DNA from 3 places in the Geobacillus lituanicus genome. Region 1 is predicted to be linked to each of the others. Evidence: riboswitches for the same ligand, from Rfam matches in the RefSeq annotation. Region 1 holds a riboswitch; each other region holds the start of a gene.
The links. Region 1 has a riboswitch for cobalamin ahead of ACR1UW_RS06020 (ribonucleoside-diphosphate reductase subunit alpha). Riboswitches for the same ligand answer to the same signal wherever they lie in the genome.
Positions count from the first base shown of each region.

Region 2: it holds a riboswitch for cobalamin, as region 1 does, so the genes downstream of both, ACR1UW_RS12300 (ABC transporter substrate-binding protein) here and ACR1UW_RS06020 (ribonucleoside-diphosphate reductase subunit alpha) in region 1, are expected to answer to the same signal.
Region 3: it holds a riboswitch for cobalamin, as region 1 does, so the genes downstream of both, ACR1UW_RS10455 ((2Fe-2S) ferredoxin domain-containing protein) here and ACR1UW_RS06020 (ribonucleoside-diphosphate reductase subunit alpha) in region 1, are expected to answer to the same signal.

Region 1 covers NZ_CP194773.1:1,186,537-1,194,195, forward strand. The annotation lists gene ACR1UW_RS06005 (multicopper oxidase family protein) at 1-1,253, opposite strand, end outside; gene ACR1UW_RS06010 (C39 family peptidase) at 1,383-2,273, opposite strand; gene asnB (asparagine synthase (glutamine-hydrolyzing)) at 2,560-4,467, shown strand; cobalamin riboswitch at 4,669-4,864, shown strand; gene ACR1UW_RS06020 (ribonucleoside-diphosphate reductase subunit alpha) at 4,994-7,276, shown strand; gene ACR1UW_RS06025 (ribonucleotide-diphosphate reductase subunit beta) at 7,387-7,659, shown strand, end outside.
Region 2 covers NZ_CP194773.1:2,411,018-2,418,676, reverse strand. The annotation lists gene ACR1UW_RS12315 (IS66-like element ISGst1 family transposase) at 1-974, shown strand, start outside; partial or broken gene ACR1UW_RS12310 (IS982 family transposase) at 1,280-1,461, shown strand; gene ACR1UW_RS12305 (NUDIX hydrolase) at 1,507-1,974, shown strand; cobalamin riboswitch at 2,044-2,242, shown strand; gene ACR1UW_RS12300 (ABC transporter substrate-binding protein) at 2,382-3,338, shown strand; gene ACR1UW_RS12295 (FecCD family ABC transporter permease) at 3,325-4,359, shown strand; gene ACR1UW_RS12290 (adenosylcobinamide amidohydrolase) at 4,356-5,828, shown strand; gene cbiB (adenosylcobinamide-phosphate synthase CbiB) at 5,825-6,796, shown strand; gene cobD (threonine-phosphate decarboxylase CobD) at 6,753-7,659, shown strand, end outside.
Region 3 covers NZ_CP194773.1:2,053,218-2,060,876, reverse strand. The annotation lists gene ACR1UW_RS10480 (aldo/keto reductase) at 1-193, shown strand, start outside; gene ACR1UW_RS10475 (DNA topoisomerase III) at 206-2,362, shown strand; gene ACR1UW_RS10470 (glycerophosphodiester phosphodiesterase family protein) at 2,547-3,428, opposite strand; tRNA gene ACR1UW_RS10465 (tRNA-Gln) at 3,604-3,675, shown strand; gene rraA (ribonuclease E activity regulator RraA) at 3,912-4,397, shown strand; cobalamin riboswitch at 4,456-4,649, shown strand; partial or broken gene ACR1UW_RS10455 ((2Fe-2S) ferredoxin domain-containing protein) at 4,835-5,234, shown strand; gene ACR1UW_RS10450 (energy-coupling factor ABC transporter permease) at 5,235-5,978, shown strand; gene ACR1UW_RS10445 (energy-coupling factor ABC transporter substrate-binding protein) at 5,983-6,276, shown strand; gene ACR1UW_RS10440 (energy-coupling factor transporter transmembrane component T family protein) at 6,260-6,985, shown strand; gene ACR1UW_RS10435 (energy-coupling factor ABC transporter ATP-binding protein) at 6,991-7,659, shown strand, end outside.

The DNA.
Region 1 (7,659 bases):
GGTGCTGTGTCAGGATACGTTTTCCCATTAATCGTGAAAATCATGCCATTTTTGCCCATGGCGGTTCCTAAATCCATTGTATACTCTACATCATATTTTTGGTCTAACGTAAATGGACCTGTTTCATATTTTCCATATGTTGTCATATCCACGACAGGGAGGTTTTCTTTTGCATTTGCTTTGTCCGTATTGTTTGCTTGTCCTTCGTATTGAATTTTCACTTTCATGCCATCGGTGCCTTTCATATTGCCGTGGCATTCCAGCAGCCATTCACCCGGGTTATTGGCGATAAACTCAATGTCGTAGCGCTCACCCGGAGCGATATTCAACAGTTCATCTTTGATTGGTTGCGGGTTCTTTAACGGTTGGCCGTCCGTTGCGACAATTTTAAACTCATGTCCATGCAAATGAAGCTTGTGGGACATGTACCCTGCATTGACAAGACGAAGTCGCACCTTTTCGCCTTTCTTCACTTTTAAAGGTTTGACAGCGGAACCGCTTTTCCCGTTAATCGTGAAAATATCATACATATTCATATCATGGCCCATGCTGCTCATATCCATTTGTTGGCCATCGGAACTATTTCCATGTCCCATATGGCTATGGTTCATGCCGCTCATATTCATGTCCATATGGCTTTCGGCGTCCGGGTCGCTCATCCATTCATCTAATACAAGCGTGTAATCTCGATCGACTTTTTCTTCATTTTTCGGTTCTACGATTAATGTACCGTATAATCCCTTGTCCACTTGCTCGGCGCTTTTTTGATGGGAATGATACCAATACGTTCCCGGCACGGTTGCTGTAAATTCATACGTAAACGTTTCACCCGGTTTAATGGCGTCCATCGTGACACCCGGTACTCCATCTTGGTTATTTGGAACAGGGTAGCCGTGCCAGTGAATCGTGATCGGTTCTGGCAATTCATTTTTTAAAACAATTTTCACATTATCCCCTTGCTTTACGCGGATTTGCGCACCGGGTACCGATCCATTGTACGTGTAGACCGGGAGTTTGACTTGATCGTTGATTTGTAATAACGCTTCCTTCGCAGTAAGGTGAATTTCTTTCCCGGATAATACTTCTGTATTGGTTGCTAAAGGCAATTGCTGCTTGCTCGTTTCAGCGGAAGTATTTTCTTTTTCCATATTCATGCCGGACATGTCGTGTCCCTGCATGGAAGATGGATTTGAGCAAGCTGCGCCAATCGCTGCTACTCCTGCGAAAATGGCGCCAAGCAGCCATTTTTTCATGTCGTTTTCCCTCCTTAAGCTTGTAGTGGGAGATGCAATGATATGATAAAAAATAGATGTGCAAAATGTATGGAGAAAATCGTTCAACTGAAATGTAAAAAAAGGCAAGCGATTCGGATTCACCGATGTCTAACGGTGGTAGGTAATCGCCTGCCGTCCCATTTGAACCCAAGCGTCGATAAAGTCTTGTTTCGGCGCTTTTTGGTTTTTGACAGCGGTCAATGGATCATTGAAATAAATGTACTGCTCATCGTATCCCGTAATGAGCACCGCGTGTTCCCGGTACGTGATTTTGATCGGGCCTTGCGGGGTTTGCCATTCCCGAAAGGCAGAGGGAGGAAGAGGACGAAAGGTGGTGTTGGTGATCACCCAAACCGGTGTGCCTTTGGCCAAGTATGTATAGATGTTCTCAAACGATTGCCCTGTTAAGTCGATGATTTGGTTCGGCAAGTACCGCTCAGCCAACTGCTTGATCGGCTTATGGTACACGCCGTATCCAGGCTTCGATAACGTATACATATCGCCGACAAACCCTTCATTTGGGTGGCCGTAAAACACTTGGCCATTTCGCACTTGATACGGAGTAGGATTTTTCTTGATTTGTTTCGCCAACGTCATCTTATCGACGCGAATGCCGGCATGATTCAAGAGCATGGCCAAGCTGGTCACTTCGCATCCCCTCGGCAGTTCCGGAAGCTGAGACAAAAGGGGGGCGTCAATCAGGACGGATGTCCTTAGCGCTTGTTTCTTTGAAGAGGCAACTGATCGATTCGCCTCCTTTGCTTGATTGCTGGGGGACGGATTGGTTTCTCTGCTGTTTCTGTTCTGTATGAAGGCTTTGATGGCATCGCCTGTCTGGGCCGAACTTGCATAATAGGATAATGAGGCGGCCAATAGCAAGAAACAGGAAATATACAATCCGAGCGACAGTTGATCCATCCTCCCGTTTAGAGGTCTTCTCAAGAGAACAAAACAAAGGGAAACGATGAGAAAAGTCAAAAAAAGGATAAACGCTAACAAGCCATTCTCAACTCCTTTATAACACGTGTGTGTTTTTATCGTAACAGATCGATGTGCAAAAATGGTGAAATTCACACTTTCTCCATATTTCATCGTTAATATTATGAGAAACTGAAAATTTTGCAAGCAGTTTTCCTGAAAAAATGGAAACAGATTGTTTTTGAAACTTGATGTTGTGTACGATAGAATGAAAGTGTCTTTGTATAAATCATTTTAGTTTTAAACAAAAAGGTTTTTGGTGTTGTTTTTGGATTCTTCTTAGCAAAGTGGGGGGACAATCATCGCCATGTGCGGTTTTATTGGCTGTATTCATGATCGCCCAAGAGCGATTGAGCAAACATGGAAAACAACGTTGGTGGAGATGAACCGCCTGATTACCCATCGCGGCCCCGACGATGAGGGGTATTTTTTTGATGACTACGTGAGTTTTGGTTTTCGGCGTTTGAGCATCATCGATCTGGAGGCGGGACATCAGCCGCTGTCTTATGAAAACGATCGATATTGGATCATTTTTAACGGGGAAATTTACAACTATCTTGAATTGCGGGAAGAGCTGGCGGCGAAAGGATATTCGTTTGCGACGCATTCGGATACCGAGGTGATTGTCGCCCTTTACAGCGCGGAAAAAGAAAAAGCGGTCGAAAAGCTGCGCGGGATGTTTGCGTTTGTCATTTGGGACAAGCAAGAGAAAACGGTGTTTGCGGCGCGCGATCCGTTCGGCATTAAGCCGTTTTTTTATGCGGAGCAAGGAGACCGCACGTTTTTCGCTTCGGAAAAGAAAAGCATCTTGCTGGCCCTCAGACAGGAATCGCCAAACGGTGATTCCCTGCAGCATTATTTAACATTCCAATATGTCCCTGAGCCGCTGACGATGTCGGCCGGCATTTACAAGCTGGAGCCGGGGCATTATCTCAAGAAAAAAGTCGGAAAACCGCTCACGATTCATCGTTATTGGAAGGCATCCTTCGACCCCATTCGCCAATCGGAAGAGGAGCTTGTAAAGAAAATCCGCGATGCGCTGTTTGATTCGGTCAACGTCCATATGCGCAGCGATGTGCCGGTCGGTGCGTTTTTGTCGGGAGGCATTGATTCATCGTTCATCGTCGCCATCGCGAAACAATTCCATCCGCACCTGAAGACCTTTTCCGTCGGGTTTGAGCGGGAAGGGTTCAGTGAAATCGATGTCGCAAAAGAAACGGCAGAGAAGCTTGGGGTAGACAACATTAGCTATGTCATCTCACCGCAGGAGTATATGGAAGAGCTGCCGAAAATCATGTGGCATATGGATGACCCATTAGCTGATCCGGCAGCTGTGCCGCTCTATTTTGTGGCCCGTGAGGCGAGAAAACATGTCACGGTCGTGCTTTCCGGTGAGGGGGCAGACGAGCTGTTTGGCGGCTACAACATTTACCGCGAACCAGAGTCGTTGCGGCTGTTTGCGCGCATGCCAAACATCGTAAAAGCGGTGTTGCGGGTGATCGCGAAGATGCTTCCGGACGGGATGAAAGGAAAAAGCTTTTTGGAGCGCGGCACGACGCCGCTTGAAGAGCGGTATGTCGGCAATGCGAAAATCTATAGCGAAAAGGAAAAAGCGGCGTTGATCAAAACGTACCAAGAGGGGCGCGAATATACGGCGGTGACGGCTCCTTTTTACCGCGAAACGCTTCATTACCCACCCGTCAACCGGATGCAGTATATTGATCTTCATACATGGCTAAGGGGCGATATTTTAGTCAAAGCGGACAAAATGACGATGGCCCATTCGCTTGAGCTGCGCGTTCCCTTTTTAGACAAAAAGGTATTTGAGGTTGCTAGGCAAATCGCCCCTGACATGAAAACAGCCAACGGCACGACGAAATATATTTTGCGCAAAGCGGCCGAGGGCATCGTACCGGATCATGTGTTAAACCGGAAAAAATTAGGGTTCCCCGTGCCGATTCGCCACTGGCTGAAAAACGAAATGTATGACTGGGCGAGACAGCTCATCAACGAAAGCGAAACTGATCATCTGTTCCATAAGGACGTGCTCTATCGGCTGCTGGATGAACATGCCCGCCACAAGGCGGACCACAGCCGCAAGCTGTGGACGGTCTTGGCGTTTATGGTTTGGCATCAAGTGTATGTGGAAAAGAAGTACGATTTTGCTCCATCCGTACAAAACGAGAAGCGGCCAGCGTCTGTTTTGGAGGCGTAGCAGGGAAACGACAGGGCGTTCTAAGGGCGACACCTAGAACGCCTTTTTCGATGGTGCGGACAGTTTCCTTGCCTTTGGCGAAGCGAAAGAGAAAATTTGCTTTCTCCCGCTCTTGCAATTTTCCCGGTTTTGGTATATGCTTGTTCCATCAGGATGCTAAACTACTATATATTGGTTTTGAGGTCTTTTTTTACAACTACATATTGTTCTGCTAAGCAACGGTGTCCATCAGGACTTAATAGGGAATCCGGTGCGAATCCGGAACTGCCCCCGCAACTGTATGTGCGGACGAAATGGGATGGCCACTGGCGGCAAGAGCTGTTCGGCGCGCCGCTGGGAAGGCCCCAAAGTAGGACGATGCACGAGTCAGGAGACCTGCCTTGCTTGGAACGTTTCATGTTCTTCGGGGTGTGAGAAGATGAAACGATAGGGGAAAAGAACAAGGGGTTCGTCTGCCTTTTTCCGTCTGTCGTTTCATCCGCTCGCCTGCCCGAGCGGATTTTTTTATGGAGGAGAGGGGAAACGAATGACAGTGTCCACGAAGTCTATTGTTGTCGATGATCAAGGAAAAGAGAAATCATTTTCGCGCGAGGAGTTTGCTAGGTTGGTGGAGCAGGCGGCGGCAGACTTTGTCCGTTTGTCGCTCGAGGAATATGAAGAACGTGTATGGCAGCTTCTCAGCCGAAAAGAGATGGTCACCTTCGAGCAGCTGTATCAAACCGCCATTTTGGAAGGGCTGTCGTATATTAGTGAGGAGGAGCCGGACTGGACGTTTGTGTGCGCCCGGCTGTATTTGCGGCAATTGTACCGTGAAGCGGCGCGGCAACGCAGGTACGATGAACGCGAGCGGTATGGCGATTTCTACTCGCTGCTTGTTGCGCTGACGGAACAAGGGGTGTACAGCCCGTTCTTGCTTGAACGTTATACGAAAGAAGAAGTCGACGCCATCGGTGCGTTTCTTGATCCGGAGAAGGACAAGCTGTTTACGTACATTGGGCTGCGCACGCTCGCGGACCGGTATTTGGCCCGCGATTATGAGCGGCGGTTGTATGAATTGCCGCAGGAGCGGTTTTTGGTCATTGCCATGACGCTAATGGTGAATGAACCACCCAAGCGGCGGCTTGAGTTGGTGAAGGAAGCGTATTGGGCGTTAAGCAACTTATACATGACCGTGGCGACGCCGACGCTTGCCAATGCCGGAAAGTCATACGGCCAGCTGTCGAGCTGCTTTGTCGACACGGTCGATGACAGCTTGCAAGGGATTTATGACAGCAACACCGACATCGCCAATTTGTCGAAATCGGGCGGCGGCATCGGCGTCTATTTAGGCAAAATCCGTTCGCGCGGCAGCGACATTAAAGGATTCAAAGGGGTCTCTTCCGGCGTCATCCCGTGGATGAAGCAGTTGAACAATACAGCGGTGAGCGTCGATCAGTTAGGACAGCGAAAGGGAGCCATTTCCGTCTATTTGGATGTATGGCATAAAGACATTTTTGCGTTTCTCGATGCGCGGCTCAACAACGGCGACGAACGGCTGCGGACGCATGATTTGTTCACCGGCGTTTGCATCCCTGATTTGTTCATGGAGCAAGTCGAACAGCGCGGCGACTGGTATTTGTTTGATCCGCATGAAGTGCGGAAGGTGATGGGGTTTAGCTTGGAAGATTTTTATGATGAGGAAAAAGGGTGCGGCAGCTTTCGGGAGAAATACTGGCAATGTGTCAACGAACCAAGACTGTCGAAAGAAAAAGTGCCGGCGATCGAAGTGATGAAAAGCATCATGCGCAGCCAGCTCGAGTCGGGGACGCCGTTTATGTTTTACCGCGATGAAGTGAACCGGCAAAATCCGAATCGCCATCTCGGGATGATCTACTGCAGCAACCTTTGCACGGAAATCGCGCAAAACCAAAGCCCAACGGTGATGAAGCGGCAATATGTGAAAGACGGGACGATCATCATTGAGAAAATCCCAGGCGATTTTGTCGTCTGCAACTTATCGTCGATCAACTTGGCGCGGGCGGTGACCGACGGCGTTTTGGCGCGGCTGATCCCGATTCAAATGCGGATGCTCGATAATGTCATTGATTTAAACAATATTCCGGTGCTGCAAGCCGACCTGACGAATCAAAAATACCGCGCTGTCGGGCTTGGAACCTTTGGCTGGCATCATTTGTTGGCGTTAAAAGGCATTCGCTGGGAGTCGGAGGAAGCGGTCCGCTATGCCGACGAGCTGTATGAAACGATCGCGTATTTGGCGATTCAAGCGAGCATGGAGCTCGCCAAAGAGAAAGGGAGCTACCCGGCGTTTCCGGGGTCGGACTGGCAGACGGGCGCTTATTTTGAGCGGCGCGGCTACGAAAGCCACGGTGAACTCGATTGGGATCGGCTGAAGCAAGATGTGGCCCGCTATGGGATGCGAAACGGCTATGTGATGGCGGTGGCGCCGAACGCCTCGACGTCGATCATCGCCGGCAGCACGGCGAGCATTGATCCCATTTTCTTAAAAGTATACGCCGAGGAAAAGAAAGATTATAAGATTCCCGTTACGGTGCCGGATTTAAACGAACAGACGACATGGTATTACAAATCGGCGTACCATATCGACCAACGTTGGAGCATCAAGCAAAACGCCGCCCGCCAGCGCCATGTCGACCAAGCCATCTCCTTTAACTTCTACGTCATGAACACGATTAAGGCAAAAGAGTTGCTCGATTTGCATTTGACGGCGTGGAAGTCGGGGTTGAAAACGACGTATTACGTGCGTTCGACATCGGGGACGATCGACGAGTGCGATTCTTGTGCGAGCTGACCATGGGGCGCAACAAACGCCTTTGGTCGGGCTTTCCCTTCCTTGTGCGGGAGGGGCGTCCGCGGTTGGCCGCGCACATGATACTAGAAAACGAAAGGAAGGAATGGACGATGACGATCGGCTTAGTCAAACGACCGATTATGGATCCGGAGGCGCCGAACCGTTCGACGGGCATCATCAACGGCCGCTGCTCGAATGTGTTGAACTGGGACGATATTGCCTACCCATGGGCGTATGCGAAATATAAGCGAATGCTCGCCAACTTTTGGACGCCGTTTGAAATCAATATGGCGCAAGATGTGAAGCAGTTTCCGCAGCTGACCGCCCGCGAACAGGAGGCGTTTTTGAAAATCATCGGCCTGTTGGCGCTGCTTGACAGCATT
Region 2 (7,659 bases), 1.2 Mb from region 1:
CACATTGTCGATGCGTGCAACAAGCCGAATTCCCATCCCATGTCACGAATCATGTGCAATACGGTCCACGGCTCACGGCGCTCGTTGTTTATTTACATCATATCCAATTGATCCCGTACAAGCGTTTAAGTGATACAATCGAAGCGTTATATCAACACTCGATTAGTACGGGAACTCTTGCCAATATGGTGAAACGAGGACGCGAATCGTTGGAATCAAATATGGACATCATCGAAGACGCCTTACTTGAATCCAACATCCTGCATGTCGATGAAACGAGTTTGCGCATCAATGGGAAACTCGCATGGGTGCATGTCGCGTGTACATCGAGATATACATACTTGGCTCCTCACGCTTCTCGTGGAAAAAAAGCGACCGATGATATCGGGATTCTTCCCCGATATGAAGGGACGATGATGCACGATGCGTTCGGTACATATCCGAAATACACACATGCCACCCATGCCCTTTGTCATGCCCACCATTTGCGTGAGTTAAAAGGATTCATCGAACAGGGGCATACGTGGGCGATGCGCATGACCACGTTTCTGTTAGCCGCCAAGCAAGCCGTCGAAGCCCATCACGGTGCACTTTCCGAAGAAGAAGCGAGACGGTGGGAACGAGTGTATGATCGCATCCTAGAAAGAGCACAACACCGATTAGAAACGATGACGCCTCTTCCGAAAAAAGCACTCGCTTTTGTTCGACGCCTTCAAAAACGAAAGGAAGAAGCGCTGCGTTTCTTACGTGAAGTACATGTTCCCTTTGATAACAACCAAGCCGAACGCGATCTTCGCATGGTCAAAGTCAAAGAGAACATTTCGGGTACGTTTCGCGAAGAAACATTCGCGCAGTCGTTTTGCATCGCAAGAAGCATCGTTTCCACACTGACGAAACACGAAAAAAACGTGTGGGATTCGTTATGTCTTCTGTTGGCAGGCGAAACGATCGATCGAGTTCTTTCCGCTACCTAGGGCATTTTCTATGACCGAAATGCCCTATTTGTGCTGGGCTTTTTTATACACTAGCACTGGGGTGAATAGTTACGTTCAATCTTTAAGAGTTTTACAAAAGTTAGGGATGCAATTTGAAGGGGTTATGAGAGAACATTGGTATATTAAAGGTAAATTTAGGGATATGGCTATATACTCTATTCTAAAACGAGATTATTTTAAACCCGTGGTGCTAGATAAAATCAGACGAGCATAAAAATAGTCCTTGTATGAAAATTTCCTTTTAAAATGAAAGTGCTCACCTAACATTAGAAAGGAGAAATCCCATACAAGAGCGTCTTCATTTTACAACGGATCAAGCGGAAATTCAAAAGCAATATACGGCGATCTTGTTCTTGGTATCAGCGCAACTGTCTGGCGGCTCTAAATGTATTGTAGCGCTGAAATCGTCATTTGTTAAAGCAAGGAAATGGGTCATAATCGCCATTCATATTCTTGGAAAGTTGTTTTGTTTGGAGAGGGCTAGGATCATTCCGCGATGTAGGAGGAGAGCTTGATGGATAAACACCAACAAGCCATTATCACCGTTTCAGCCTATATTACGAATGACACGGGAGAGGTTTTGCTTGTTAAAAGCTATGACCGCTCCGATACGTGGGAAATGCCGGGTGGACAAGTTGAACCGGGCGAGCCGCTCGATCGGGCCGTTCATCGCGAGGTGCATGAAGAGACTGGCGTTGACATCCGTCTCATCGGGGTCAGCGGCGTGTATTACAATGAAACTAAAAATATCATAAACATTGTATTTAAAGCGACATATGTGAAAGGAAACGTTTCTCCCCAGCCTGAGGAAATTCAAAAGGCGAAGTTTGTGTTGATCGATGAGTCGAATATTGATGAATATGTGACATGGCCGCATTTGAAATCGCGGGTGCTCGATGCGATGAAAAGGGGATGCTCTGTTCCTTATGAAGCATGGGTCATGAATCCGTCTCGATTGTCTGCAAGAGTGGGAAGGTGAAGTGCTGTAAATTCATAGTTGTCAAATGCCAGGCCTTGCTTTAATATAAAAATGTCCATATCCGATAACTAAATCAATTCGCAGCAAGGCGCCGAAACGGCTTAATAGGGAATCCGGTGGGAATCCGGAGCTGTCCCCGCAACTGTCAATGCGGACGAAATGAAATCGCCACTGTACGGACAGATGGCTTGCGCTGTTTTCCGTACGGGAAGGCTTCAGAGTAGGATGAAGCATGAGCCAGTAGACCTGCCTTGCTTGCCGCAGTTTCCGAATCTTCGGGGGGTGAGACGCGGAAACAGTCGCATAGGGCATTGCTGTGCCCATTGGCGGTCTGTTTCGCGCTCATTCCCCGTTCGGACGGAATGGGCTTTTTTGTTGTACATACATCATCGAAGGGGGAATGACGGATGAAACGTTGGACATGGCCGGCGGTGGTGGCGGTGTTCTTCCTTTTGGCCGCCGTGCTCGTCGGCTGTGGCGGGGCGAATGGCAGCACCGAGCCTGCGAAAAAAGAAGAACCGAAAACGGAACAAGCGGCGTTTCCAGTGACGGTGAAAGACGGGCTTGGCGAGGATGTCACGATCAAAGCGGAACCGAAAAAGATCGTCTCGCTCATCCCAAGCAATACGGAAATCGCCTATGCGTTGGGGTTGGGCGATAAGATCGTCGGCGTCAGCGATTTTGACAATTATCCGGAAGACGTCAAAACGAAAACGAAAATCGGCGGCATGGAATTCAACGTCGAGAAAATCATTTCGCTCAAACCGGATCTCGTCTTGGCCCACGCGTCAAGCGCCCATAACTCGCGCGATGGCCTCAAGCAATTGAAAGACGCCGGCATTACCGTGCTTGTCGTCAATGACGCGAAGTCGTTCGACGATGTATATGCGTCCATCGACTTGATCGGCAAAGCGACCGGGACGACAGACAAAGCGAAGCAAGTGATTGATGAGATGAAAGAGAAGCTTGCGAAAATCAAAGAAAAAGCGAAACAAATCCCGGCGGACAAACAAGCGAACGTCTGGATTGAAGTGTCGCCGCCGCCGCAAATTTATACGGCCGGCAAAGGGACGTTTATGGATGAGATGCTTCAAGTGATTTCGGCGAAAAACGTCGCCGGCAGCTTGGAAGGCTGGCCGATGGTGACGGAAGAAAAAGCCGTGGCCTATAAGCCGGATGTCATCATCACGACATACGGCGGAGCGAAGCAAGTGTTTGCGCGCGCCGCTTGGAAAGACGTGCCGGCGGTGAAAAACAAGCGGGTGTATGACGTCAACACCGACTTAGTAAGCCGCCCGGGTCCGCGCCTTGTCGAAGGGGTCGAGGAACTTGCCAAAGCCATTTACCCGGATGTGTTCAAGTAAAATGTGGATGTATATATTGGCCGTCACCGCGGCCGTGTTATCGCTTCTCGTAGGGGTATCGACAGGATCGCTGTCGATTCCCTTTTCTTCTATTGTCCGCATTTTGGCGGCTGAATGGTTCGGAGCGGCGCTGCCTCGCCACATTCCAGCTGATTGGGTGCCGATCGTGATGGCGATCCGCTTGCCGCGCGTCGTGCTTGCGTTTTTGGTCGGGGCGTCATTGGCGCTGGCCGGGGCCGCGTTTCAAGGGCTGTTAAAAAATGCGCTCGCCGATCCGTACACGCTCGGCGTCTCGTCCGGCGCGTCGGTCGGGGCGGTGCTCGTCATCTTTCTCGGCTGGCAATGGCCGTTCTTTGGCACGTTTACGCTGCCGGTCGTGAGCATCTTGTTTGGCATGGCGACGCTTGCCGCCGTGTTGGCGTTCACTCGCGCTGTGGAGCGGCGCATGTCGGTTGAGACGATCATTTTAGCCGGCATTATCTTCGGCGCGTTTTTCAGCGCGTTCATTTCGCTTATGATCGCGTTGACCGGGGAAGAATTGCGGCAAATCATCTCATGGCTGATGGGGAGCGTGGCGATGCGCGGCTGGAAATACAGCGGGCTGTTGCTGCCGTTTTTTCTCGTTGGGGCCGCAGTGCTCATCGCCAACAGCCGCGAGTTGAACGCGTTTGCCTTTGGCGAGGCGGCGGCGCTTCATGTCGGCGTTGATGTTACGCGCCGAAAAGTCATCATTTTGACGGCGGCGGCGCTGCTCACCGGCGCGGCGGTGTCGGTGTCAGGGACGATCGGCTTTGTCGGGCTTGTCGTTCCGCATATGGTTCGGCTTGTGTGCGGGCCGAACTACCGGGTGCTGTTGCCGCTGTCGCTCTTGTACGGCGGTGCGTTTCTTGTGCTTGCCGATGTGGCGGCGCGGACGATCATTGAACCGCGCGAACTGCCGATCGGCGTCATTACGTCGCTGATCGGCGCTCCGCTGTTTGCCGTCTTGTTTTTCCGAAAAACGAAACGAAAGATGGGATGACGATGCTCGAGGTGCGGGCCGTATCGCATCGATACGGGCAGCAACAAGTGCTTGATGGTGTGACGTTTGCCGTGGAAAAAGGCGAAATATTCGGCATCTTAGGGCCGAATGGCAGCGGGAAAACGACTTTGATCAAACTCATCAGCAAAGAGCTGCCGCTGGCAAGCGGGGAGATCGTCATCGATGGCCGAAAGCTCTCGGCGCTGTCTGCGAAGCAATGGGCGCGGATGGCCGCCGTCTTGCCGCAGACAGCGGAGGCGGCGCCCGGCTATACGGTGAGGGAAACGGTGGCGCTCGGCCGCTATCCTCATCAGCGCGGCTTCTTTCCGACGTGGACGGAGGACGATGAAGCCGCCCTCCGAGACGCGCTTGCGGCCGTCGGCCTGACGGGGAAAATCGATGAACCGCTCGAACGATTGAGCGGCGGCGAGCGGCAGCGCGCCTATTTGGCCCGCGCACTCGCCCAAGAGCCCAAGCTGCTCTTGCTCGATGAGCCGACGAACCATATGGATGTGAGCGGCCAAGTCCGGCTTTTGGACCGGCTCGCCGAAGCGGCGCACGCCCGCGGCTTGACGGTCGTCGCCGTTTTCCACGATATGAATGCGGCGAGCTTGTATTGCGATCGGGTGCTCGTGCTGAACAAAGGGAAAATAGCCGCGCTCGGCGCCCCTGCGGATGTCATGACGCCGGCGTTGCTTGAGGAAGTGTTTGCCGCGCCGATTGTGCGTCTGGCCCATCCGGCGTCGGCAACGCCGATGTTTTCGTTCATGCCGAACAAGAAGCAAGGGGAATCGCCGGTCGGCGGGCTGCGGCTTTCCTTTCTTGATGACGCCGCTGTGCTTACTGCGGCCGCGCCGCTTCGCGTCCTGTCCTCGGCATTGATCGGCGCCGGATTTCAATGGGCGACCCATTTTGTCAACCGCCAAGTCGGGTTGGATTACGATTGCAGTGATGCGGAAGGAGACATGCGCCGCTATTTGGAGCAGCACGGGTTTCCGCCGGAACGAACGGTCGGCATGATGACGGCGGTTGATGTCCGGGATGCTGTTTGGCTTCAGAAAGAAGGGGAAGCGTTTTCGGTTGCGGTCATGGCGACCGCTGGCGTCGGCAATGCCGTCGATGCCGCTCGGGCGTGGCAGCATCAGCCGCTAGCGGCAAGACCGGGGACGATCAACATGGTGGTGGTCATTGACGGAGTGCTGACGGAAGCAGCGTTTGTCCAGGCGGTGATGACAGCGACAGAAGCGAAGGCAAAAGCGCTCGCCGACTGTTCGGTTTGCGACCCGGAAACCGGGACGCTTGCCACCGGTACGTCGACCGATTCGCTCGCTGTGGCGGCGACGCAAACCGGGCAGGTCTTTGCCTATGCCGGAACGGCGACGGAGCTTGGCCGGGCGCTCGGCCGGCTTGTGTATGAGGCAACAGTTGAGGCGCTTGGCCGCTGGGAGAAGCGGAGGAAACGGCGATGACCCATTTGGCCGCATTGACGTTGGCGCTGTTTCTCGATGCCCTCGTGGGCGATCCGCGCTGGCTGCCGCATCCGGTGCGCGGGATGGGAATGATGATTGCGTGGCTTGATTGCCGCTGGAATCAAGGAACAAAGCGGCGGACGAAAGGGGCGGCGGCCGTGGCGGTCGTGTTGGCCGCTGTTTACGGGATATCGGCGTTCATTGTTTATGTGGGCTACGCGCTGTCCGTATACGTAGGGGTGGCGATCGAGGCGGCCCTCATTTTCACCGCCATTGCGACGAAAAGCCTCGCTGAGGCGGCTGAGGACGTGCGCCGGCCGCTGGAAGCAGGCGATCTTCCTGCGGCGCGCCGCGCGCTGTCGATGATCGTTGGCCGCGACACCGAGCGGCTCGATGAAGCCGGCATCACCCGCGCCTGCGTGGAGACGGTGGCGGAAAACACGAGCGACGGCATCACCGCTCCGCTCTTTTATGCGGCCTTGGGTGGTGCGCCGCTCGCGTTATTGTACCGGGCGGTGAACACGTGTGATTCCATGATTGGCTACAAAAATGAGAAGTATCGCGAATTTGGCTGGGCGGCCGCGCGGCTGGACGATGCGCTCAACTACATTCCAGCGCGGCTGACGGCGCTTGTGATGGTGTTGGTCTTTGGCGGCCGCCGCTTTCGTTTGGCGCTGTCGATCTTATTTCGCGATGCCCGCCGCCACCCAAGCCCGAACAGCGGCTGGCTTGAGGCGGCGATGGCCGGGCTGCTTGGGGTGCAGCTCGGCGGAACGAATACATACGGCGGCGTGGTCTCGAGGAGGCCGACGCTCGGTGACCCGGCCGCCCCGCTTCGCGCCGCCCACATTCGCCAAGCGGTCCGCATCATGATTGGAACGGTGCTAGTGTTTACATTATTGCTATGGATTGGGGGGATAATCGTTGCGTTGGCCGGCGCATGGGGCGAATCCGCGCGCGTTGTATGAGCAATGCGGATTGGCCCCTCCAGACGAATACATTGATTTCAGCGTCAATACGAATCCGTACCGGCTGCCGCCGTCAGCTTGGCCGAGCGGTGAGGAGTGGATTCGCTGGGCCGGGGAGTATCCGGATTCGGAAGCGAAGGCGCTCAGGGAGCTCGTTGCCAAGCAGGAGCAGATTCGACCCGGACAAGTGCTGATGACGAACGGGGCGGCGGAGGCGATTTATTTGTTGGCCGCGCTATTTGCCGGTCGGCGCGTCGGCATCTTGGAGCCGACGTTTTCCGAGTATCGGCGCGCCTGTCTCGCTTATGGATGCGATGTGGAGGGATTCGCGGCCGATGAAGCGCGGGGCTTTTCTTATGACTTGGATGAAGCGACTGCCTGGGCAGGCAAGCAAGACATTATCTTTTTATGCCATCCGAACAATCCGACGGGGACGGTGATGGAGGAGGGTGAATTGAGATCACTGGTGGACGCGGCGCACACGGCTGGCACCTATGTAATCATCGATGAAGCATTTTATCCGTTTTGGCGCGGCGGGTTTACGGCGATGCGCTGGTTGGGACGCTATCCGCGCCTCATTGTGCTTCGATCGTTGACGAAAATCCATCACCTGGCCGGCGCGCGCCTTGGTTATGTCGCTGCTGACGAGGCGGTGATCGCTTCGCTGAAAACGCATCAGCCGCCATGGAGCACAAACGGCATCGCCCAACAATTGGCGCTTCGTTTCATGACGATGGAATCGTTTGTCAAGTGGACGAAAGAACGGATCGCCGCCGAGCGGGAGCGGGTGTTTCGGTCGCTGCCTGCCGGGCGGTATGACGTCTCGCCATCGGTCGTGAACTTTTATTTGTTGCGTCCGTGTT
Region 3 (7,659 bases), 870 kb from region 1:
TGAGGTGGGCGCTGAGACGATCGACGAAGTGTTGTACGCGTGGCTTCTCGTTCATCCAGCGCGGATGATGCCGATTGTCGGCTCGGGGAAACAAGAACGCATCGAGCGGGCGGTGCGGGCGTTGTCGCTTCCGCTTTCCCGCGAGCAATGGTTCGCTATCTTACAAAGCTCCATGGGGCATGATGTGCCGTAAGGGGAGAGGACGATGAAGGTCATTATCGCAGAAAAGCCGGACCAAGGGGCGACGCTCGCCTCAATTTTTCGGACGAAAAAACGGCAAGGCTATATCGAAATTTTGCCGAATGACTTGTTTCCCGACGGGGCGTATATGACATGGGCGATCGGGCATTTGTTCCAGCTCGCCCCGCCGGAGCGGTATCGGCCGGAGTGGAAGCGGTGGACGCTCGGCACGTTGCCGATCATCCCGGAACGGTTTGAGTATGAGATCGAAAAAGCGAAGGCGAAACAGTTTCAAGTGGTCAAGGAACTGTTGCGAAAGCCGGAAGTGACGGAAATCATCCATGCCGGCGACGCGGGGCGCGAAGGGGAGCTCATTGTGCGCAACCTCATCCGCCTAAGCGGCGTCAACAAGCCGATCAAGCGGCTTTGGCTGTCGTCCTTGACCCCGAAGGCGATCGAGGAAGGGTTCCGCCGCCTGCTTGATGAACGGACGACGCGCCCGCTCTATGAGGAAGCGTACGCTCGCGCCTGCGCGGATTGGCTCGTCGGCATGAACGCCTCGCGCGTGTACAGCCTCTTGCTGAAGGAGCGCGGGATGAACGATGTGTTTTCCGTCGGGCGCGTGCAGACGCCGACATTGGCGCTGATCGTCCGGCGTGAGCGGGAAATTGAGCAGTTCCGCCCTGAACCGTTTTGGGAAGTCGTCGCTTCGTTTGTCATCGGCGATAAGCGCTATGAAGGAAAATGGACGGATGAAAACGGCCAAACGCGCCTCAAGGACGAGGAGATGGCGAAAAAGATCGCTGCCTTTTGCCAAGGAAAAGGAGCGGAAGTCGCCGACGTCCGCACGGAGCGGAAAACGTATCAGCCGCCGCTGTTGTTCAACTTATCGACGCTGCAAGCGACAGCGAACAAGTTGTATCGCTTCTCGCCGAAAAAGACGCTTGATGTGCTGCAGTCACTCTACCAAAAAGGGATCGTTTCGTATCCTCGTTCCGATTCGATGCATGTGACGAAAGGGGAAGCGGAAACGTTCCCTGCCATTTTGCAAAAGCTGTCCTCGTTTCCGGCGTACGCTTCGTATTTTCCGTTGCCGCAGCCGTCGATTTTACAGAATAAACGTTATGTAAACGAGAAAAAGGTGACGGACCATTACGCCATTATCCCGACCGAGCAAGTGGTGGATCCCGAGAAGCTGTCAGCCGACGAACGGAAGGTGTACGATTTGGTCGTCCGCCGCCTAATTGCCGCCCACCATCAGGCGGCGGTCATCGATTATACGACCGTCACGACGCTCGTTGACGGCCGGGCCCGCTTTGTTTCGAAAGGAAGACAAGTCGTCGAGGAAGGATGGCGCGCGGTCATCCGCCCGCATGAGGAGGAGAAAGATGCTGCGCTGCCTCTCCTTGAGCGAGGGGAGGCGGGGGAAGCGGCCGCTGTCAAGGTGAAAGAAGGGAAGACCGAGCCGCCGAAACGGTATACCGAAGGCGAACTCATCACCTTGATGAAAACGGCGGGAAAATTTTTGGACGATGAGGAACTGGAAAAAGTGCTCGCCAAAACGGAAGGGCTTGGCACGGAAGCAACAAGGGCGGCGATCATTACCATGCTGAAAGAGCGGAAGTATATTGAAGTGAAAAACAACCTCGTATATGCGACCGACAAGGCGAAAGTATTGATCGAGGCGCTCGGCGGCACGATTCTCGCCTCGCCGGAAATGACGGCGAAATGGGAGCAGCGCTTAAGCGAAATCGGCGAAGGGAGCGCCTCTCCCGCTGCCTTTATGGAACAGGTGAAAAAGTTGGCGCAAAAAGTGGTCGCTGACGCCATCGCCGCTGCGCCGAATTGGAATTTCAGAGGGGTTGACACCGCCTCGATCCAACGGACAAGGAAGAAAAAAACGATGGGCGAGAAGCTTGGACCGTGCCCGCTTTGCGGCGGGACCGTCGTCGACAAAGGAACGTTGTACGGTTGCGACCAGTACGCGAAAACAAAATGCCCGTTTACGATTTCCAAACGCATTCTCGGCAAATCGATTTCGGCGGCCAATGTGAAAAAACTGCTTTCTCAAGGAAAAACGAATGTCATCAAAGGATTCAAAAAAGGCGAGAAAACGTTTGACGCCATACTCGTTTGGGATGAAAACGAGAAGAAATTATCGTTTCAGTTTCCGAAGCGATGACGAAAGCAACACGAGTGGGGGACGGGAGGTTTGGCGAAAAAGCGGACCGATGGCGGACCGCCGATCTGACCTCCTTTTTCTCAAATGATGAACCGAATCGGATCAAATGGGAACGATTTTCGTTTTTATTAACCGTCATAACATTATGTAAAGAATGAGTTCCCCCTGGCTCCCTGAAGGCGGGTCAATGACGGGGCAAACGACGGCAGGCGGCAATGCGGCCAGGGCGGTCTGGATAATCGGTGAACACACCGTCCACGCCCATGGCGCATAGGCGAGCGAGATCGTGTGGTTCATTGACGGTATAGACGTGAACCATGAGCCCGCGGCCATGGGCGGCGCGCACCCACTCTTCGGTGACGGCTGAGAGCGGCAAGCCGATGCCATCGGCATAGACGGCGATTTGTTGCAACAGCTCGTCGCGGCCACTTCGCGCTTCCTTTTCGCCGACCAATTGAATGAGCGGGACGCCGCGCGGGATGAGCGGGCGGAGCGCCTGCAAACTTTCTGGATGGAACGATTGAAACATGACGCTTCCGCGCTGGAGAACGCCGTGTTTTTGCAATAGGCGGGCGACCGCCCGTTCGATGCCGGGCTGTTTCGTTTCGACGTACAACGGAACGTTTACACGTTCCGCTTTCAGCATCCGAACCACCTCATCAAGCGTCGGAACGCATTCGCCGGCAAAGCGTGGATCGAACCACGATCCGGCATCCAATTTTTTGAGCTCACGCAATGAAAAATCGCTGACCCGCCATGGCGACCGGTGCGGGTAAACCGTTTCGACATTTGTCGTCCGGGCGAGCGTCGCATCATGCAGGACAACGAGCTTCCCGTCTTTCGTTGCGCGCACATCGACTTCGATATAATCGGCATTCATGCGGGCGGCGAGGCGGTAGGATGAGAGCGTATGCTCCGGCGCGTGTCCGGACGCGCCGCGGTGGGCGATGACGGTGGTTTTCGGCTGGCTGGGTGGCTGCCAGGCAGCCGCGGCCGCTAAGACGATCGGCAGCGATAACAAAAACAATGCGCAAAGATAGAAGCGAAAAACCGTGATCCGGCGCATAGACATCTCTCCCCTTCCAGTATCATATCAGGAAAACAAGTGTTAGGGGAATACGGGGTGATATAGTGGGGAAAGGGTGCTTGTACCGATAGTGTCGCACATCAAGCAAAAGAATATTCAGGTTGATGCATAACGTGCACCATCATGCCGCATACTGTAAACGACAACAAAACGTTGGGCTATAGCCAAGCGGTAAGGCAACGGACTTTGACTCCGTGATGCGCTGGTTCGAATCCAGCTAGCCCAGCTGAATCACCGGACGGGGCTCGTTCGTCCCGGCGGCCAAAACGGCTTCCGCCATGTTGTGCGGGGCCGTTTTTTCGTTCGCCGGAAAGCGGGGACGAGAACATCTTTTTATCGTTTTCAGCGGCCCCGCAAGGACACGCATCCGATGCCCGAGCAGAAGCAGCGCCGCAAAAAATGTGGAGTCGGCAGGATTTTGACGAATGGTGGCGAATGAAAAAAACGAAAGGGGAGAGGATCATGAAAACAGCTGATTTATGCGATCAATGTTTAGATGAGTTGCAAGTGTGCGAACTTTCGTTTCAATCGTACGGCGGAAAACGGATGTTTTCCGGGCCGATCGCGACGGTCGACGTGTTTGAGGACAACGTCCTTGTCCGTGAAGCGCTCGAGACGGTGCCGCCGGGGACGGTGCTCGTGGTCGATGGAAAAGGCTCGCGCCGCGTGGCGCTATTAGGCGACCGGTTGGCGCAAATCGCCTGCGACCGGGGGCTTGCCGGCGTTATCATCCACGGCTGCATTCGCGATTCGGCGGAAATCGGCCGCATGCCGCTTGGGGTCATGGCGATCGGCACGTGCCCAGTGAAAAGCAAAAAAGAAGGAAAAGGCGCCCGCGACGTTGTGCTCGAGTTCGGCGGCGTCCGCTGGGAGCCGGGCGCATACGTGTACGCCGATGCCGACGGCGTTGTCGTCGCCCGCGAAGATTTGTCGGCAAAAAACGGTTGACGCCTGCCATCAAGTTGTACTACGATGAGAACGGATGCTTGTTCCATGACAAGATCAATAGGCGAGAAACAGACAAGGTGCCTAAGCCTGCTCTAGGGTTTGGGTGAAAAGGGAAGCCCGGTGAAAATCCGGCACGGTGCCCGCCACTGTGATGGGGAGCTTTGCGGCAGCAAGTCACTGAAGGATGCTTCGGGAAGACGCCGTCAAGCGATGATCCTAAGTCAGGAGACCTGCCTTGTTTGGATCGGACGGATGCCTACGGGACTATAGGCAGACGTGCGGGAGAATGATGGCTGCATTGGGCCTGTTTGGGCCGTTTACGGCTTTCGTATACATTTTTCTGCACCTCTGCTGTAGAGGTGCTTTTTCTTTTGCCGAAAACCTGCCCGTCTGTCTGCGTCTAAATTCTATCATTCTAGCCAAAAAGGGGGGATTCGGTGGCGACATGGGATTTGCGGGGAATGAAGCATCATGTGCTCATTTGCAACGGAGGGACGTGCCTCCGCCATGGCGGGGATGACGTGACAACGGCGGTGCGCGAGGAGATCGCCCGTCTCGGGCTTGACGACGCTGTCCATACAACAAGGACGCGCTGCAACGGACGATGCCAAGACGCGTGCGTGATGATCGTCTATCCGCAAGGCATTCTGGTATCGACAGATGACGCCGGAGCGGGCGAAGGAGGTTGTGCGCGCCCATTTGGGTGAGGGGGTTCCGATGCGGGAGTGGGCGACGTATGAATACGAAGGCGAATTGGTGTTGACGCCAGCCGGCGAACGGGAGGCGCCAAGCGGAAAACGGAAAACGGAACATGCTGCGAAAGGAGTGAAGGGATAAATGAAGAGAGCGGTTCGATGGAGCGGAATGGCGGCTTTGTTCGTTTCCTATTTTTTGTTGACGAATGAAAATGAAGCGTATGCCATGCATATTATGGAAGGATTTTTGCCTGTCAAATGGGCGCTGTTTTGGTGGCTGTTGTTTTTGCCGTTCTTTGTGTTCGGATTGCGGCGGCTTGTGCATACGCTGAAGCAGCACCCCGAACATAAGCTTCTGATGGCGTTAGCTGGCGCGTTTACATTTGTATTGTCGGCGTTGAAAATTCCATCCGTCACCGGCAGCAGCTCGCATCCGACCGGGATCGGCTTCGGCTCGGTTTTGTTTGGACCATGGGTGATGGTGGTGATCGGCACAGTCGTTCTTCTCTTTCAAGCGCTGCTTCTTGCCCACGGAGGAGTGACGACGCTTGGGGCCAATGCGATGTCGATGGCGATCGTCGGCCCGTTCGTCGCGTACGGAGTGTATCAACTGTGCCGAAAAGGGGCGGTATCCAATCGAGCGGCTTTGTTTCTTGCCGCTTGTTTGTCTGATTTGGCTACATATGTCATGACGTCCCTGCAGCTTGCCCTGGCGTTTCCGTCTCCTGATGGGGGAGTCACCGCCTCGTTTTTGAAATTCGCCGGCATTTTTGCCATTACTCAAGTGCCGTTGGCGGTGACGGAAGGCATCATAACGGTAATCGTCTGGAACTGGCTTTCCTCCTATCAAGCTTCTCCGCTGTTCCAAAAGGAAAAGGGGGCGTAATGCGATGAAGAAAAATGGCTTGCTCGTGTTGCTGGCTGCTTTGCTTGTCATCATTCCTCTTTGGTGGGCGCGCGGATCGGAATTCGGTGGAACGGACGATCAGGCGGAAAAAGCCATTCAAACGCTCAACCCGCATTACCGGCCGTGGTTTGAGTCGATCTTCACCCCTCCAGGCGGCGAAGTCGAAACGCTTCTGTTCTCGCTGCAAGCCGCGCTTGGCGCCGGCGTGATCGGCTACGTCGTCGGGTTGTACAAAGGGCGTTCGGAGCGGAAAAACAGCCATGATTCGCGAGTTTGACCGTTGGGCGTATGACAACCGGCTGCGGGCATGGCGGGCGGAGTGGAAGCTGATCGTGGCGTTTGTTATGCTTGCCGTTGTCATGATGGGCGGCTGGCGCGAACAATGGCTTGTGCTCATCGGAATGGCGTATTGGATTGTCGCTCGTGCACGAGTGCCGTTTTCCGTGTATGGAAAAGCGATGCTCGCCGCCTCCGTTTTTTTAGGGCTCAGCCTGCTGACGCTCGTTGTGTCCGTGTCGGTTCCTTTTCAAATAACTTTCATCGACAGCCAGCTGCAGCCGGCTGCAAAGCTCGCCGTCCGCTCCCTTGCCGCCTGGTCGTGCTTGTTTTTCCTTCTCATTACGACGCCGGCGCCGGACTTGATTGCGGTGCTGAGGCGAATGCGGCTGCCGGCGGCGCTCGTGGAACTTTGCTTTCTTATGTATCGCTTTATCTTTTTGCTCGAGCAGGCGGCCGCAGAGCTGATGCTGGCGTTGCGGGCCCGCAGCGGGGGAACGCATTGGCGGCATGGCGGGATGCTGATGTACCAACTATGGATGAAAACGTGGCAGTCGTATGAAGCGTTCAGCCGTTCGCTTGCGGCGCGTGGAGGCGTCGCGTCGGCTGGGCATACGCATCAGCGGGAAAAAGCGCATGTGCCTCTTGTCGATGTTGCGGCCGGCATCATCATGGCCTTGCTGCTTGGGTGGGCATGGCGGAAAGGGTGAAAACGTTGCTGCTGCGAATGGAACGAGTGAAATACGCTTATCAAGCAGAACGGTATGTGCTGAATGGGATTGATTGGGAAATTCCAGAGCGAAAAAAATGCGCCTTGATCGGGCCAAACGGCTGCGGCAAAACGACGTTGTTTCTTCATTTGAACGGGCTGCTGCAGGCGCAGGAAGGAGCGGTGTATTGGAAAGGGCGCAACATGTATGAACGCGGCGCTGATTGGACGCAATGGCGGCGTGAAGTCGGCATCGTCTTTCAAAACCCGGAGCATCAAATCCTCGCCCCGCTCGTGCGTGATGAATTGGCGATCAGCTTAGTCCATGCCGGAATCGATCGAGAAAAAATGGGGGAGGCGCTTGCCGCGATTACGGCGGAATACCACCTTCAATCTTGGCTGGACCGCCCGACCCATCAATTCAGTCTCGGACAGAAAAAATGGCTGACGCTCTGCTGTACGATGGCGGCCAAGCCGGACTTGCTCGTATTGGACGAACCGACCGCCTATTTGGATCAGCATCAGACAAAGCAGTTTCTCAAACAAATTGACGCCATTCACCAGGCGGGGACGACCGTGTTGATCGCCACCCATGACATGGATTTCGTTTGGCAGTGGGCAGATGTCGTCGCGGTCATGCACGAAGGACGGATCGTGATGCAAGGGGCGCCCGAA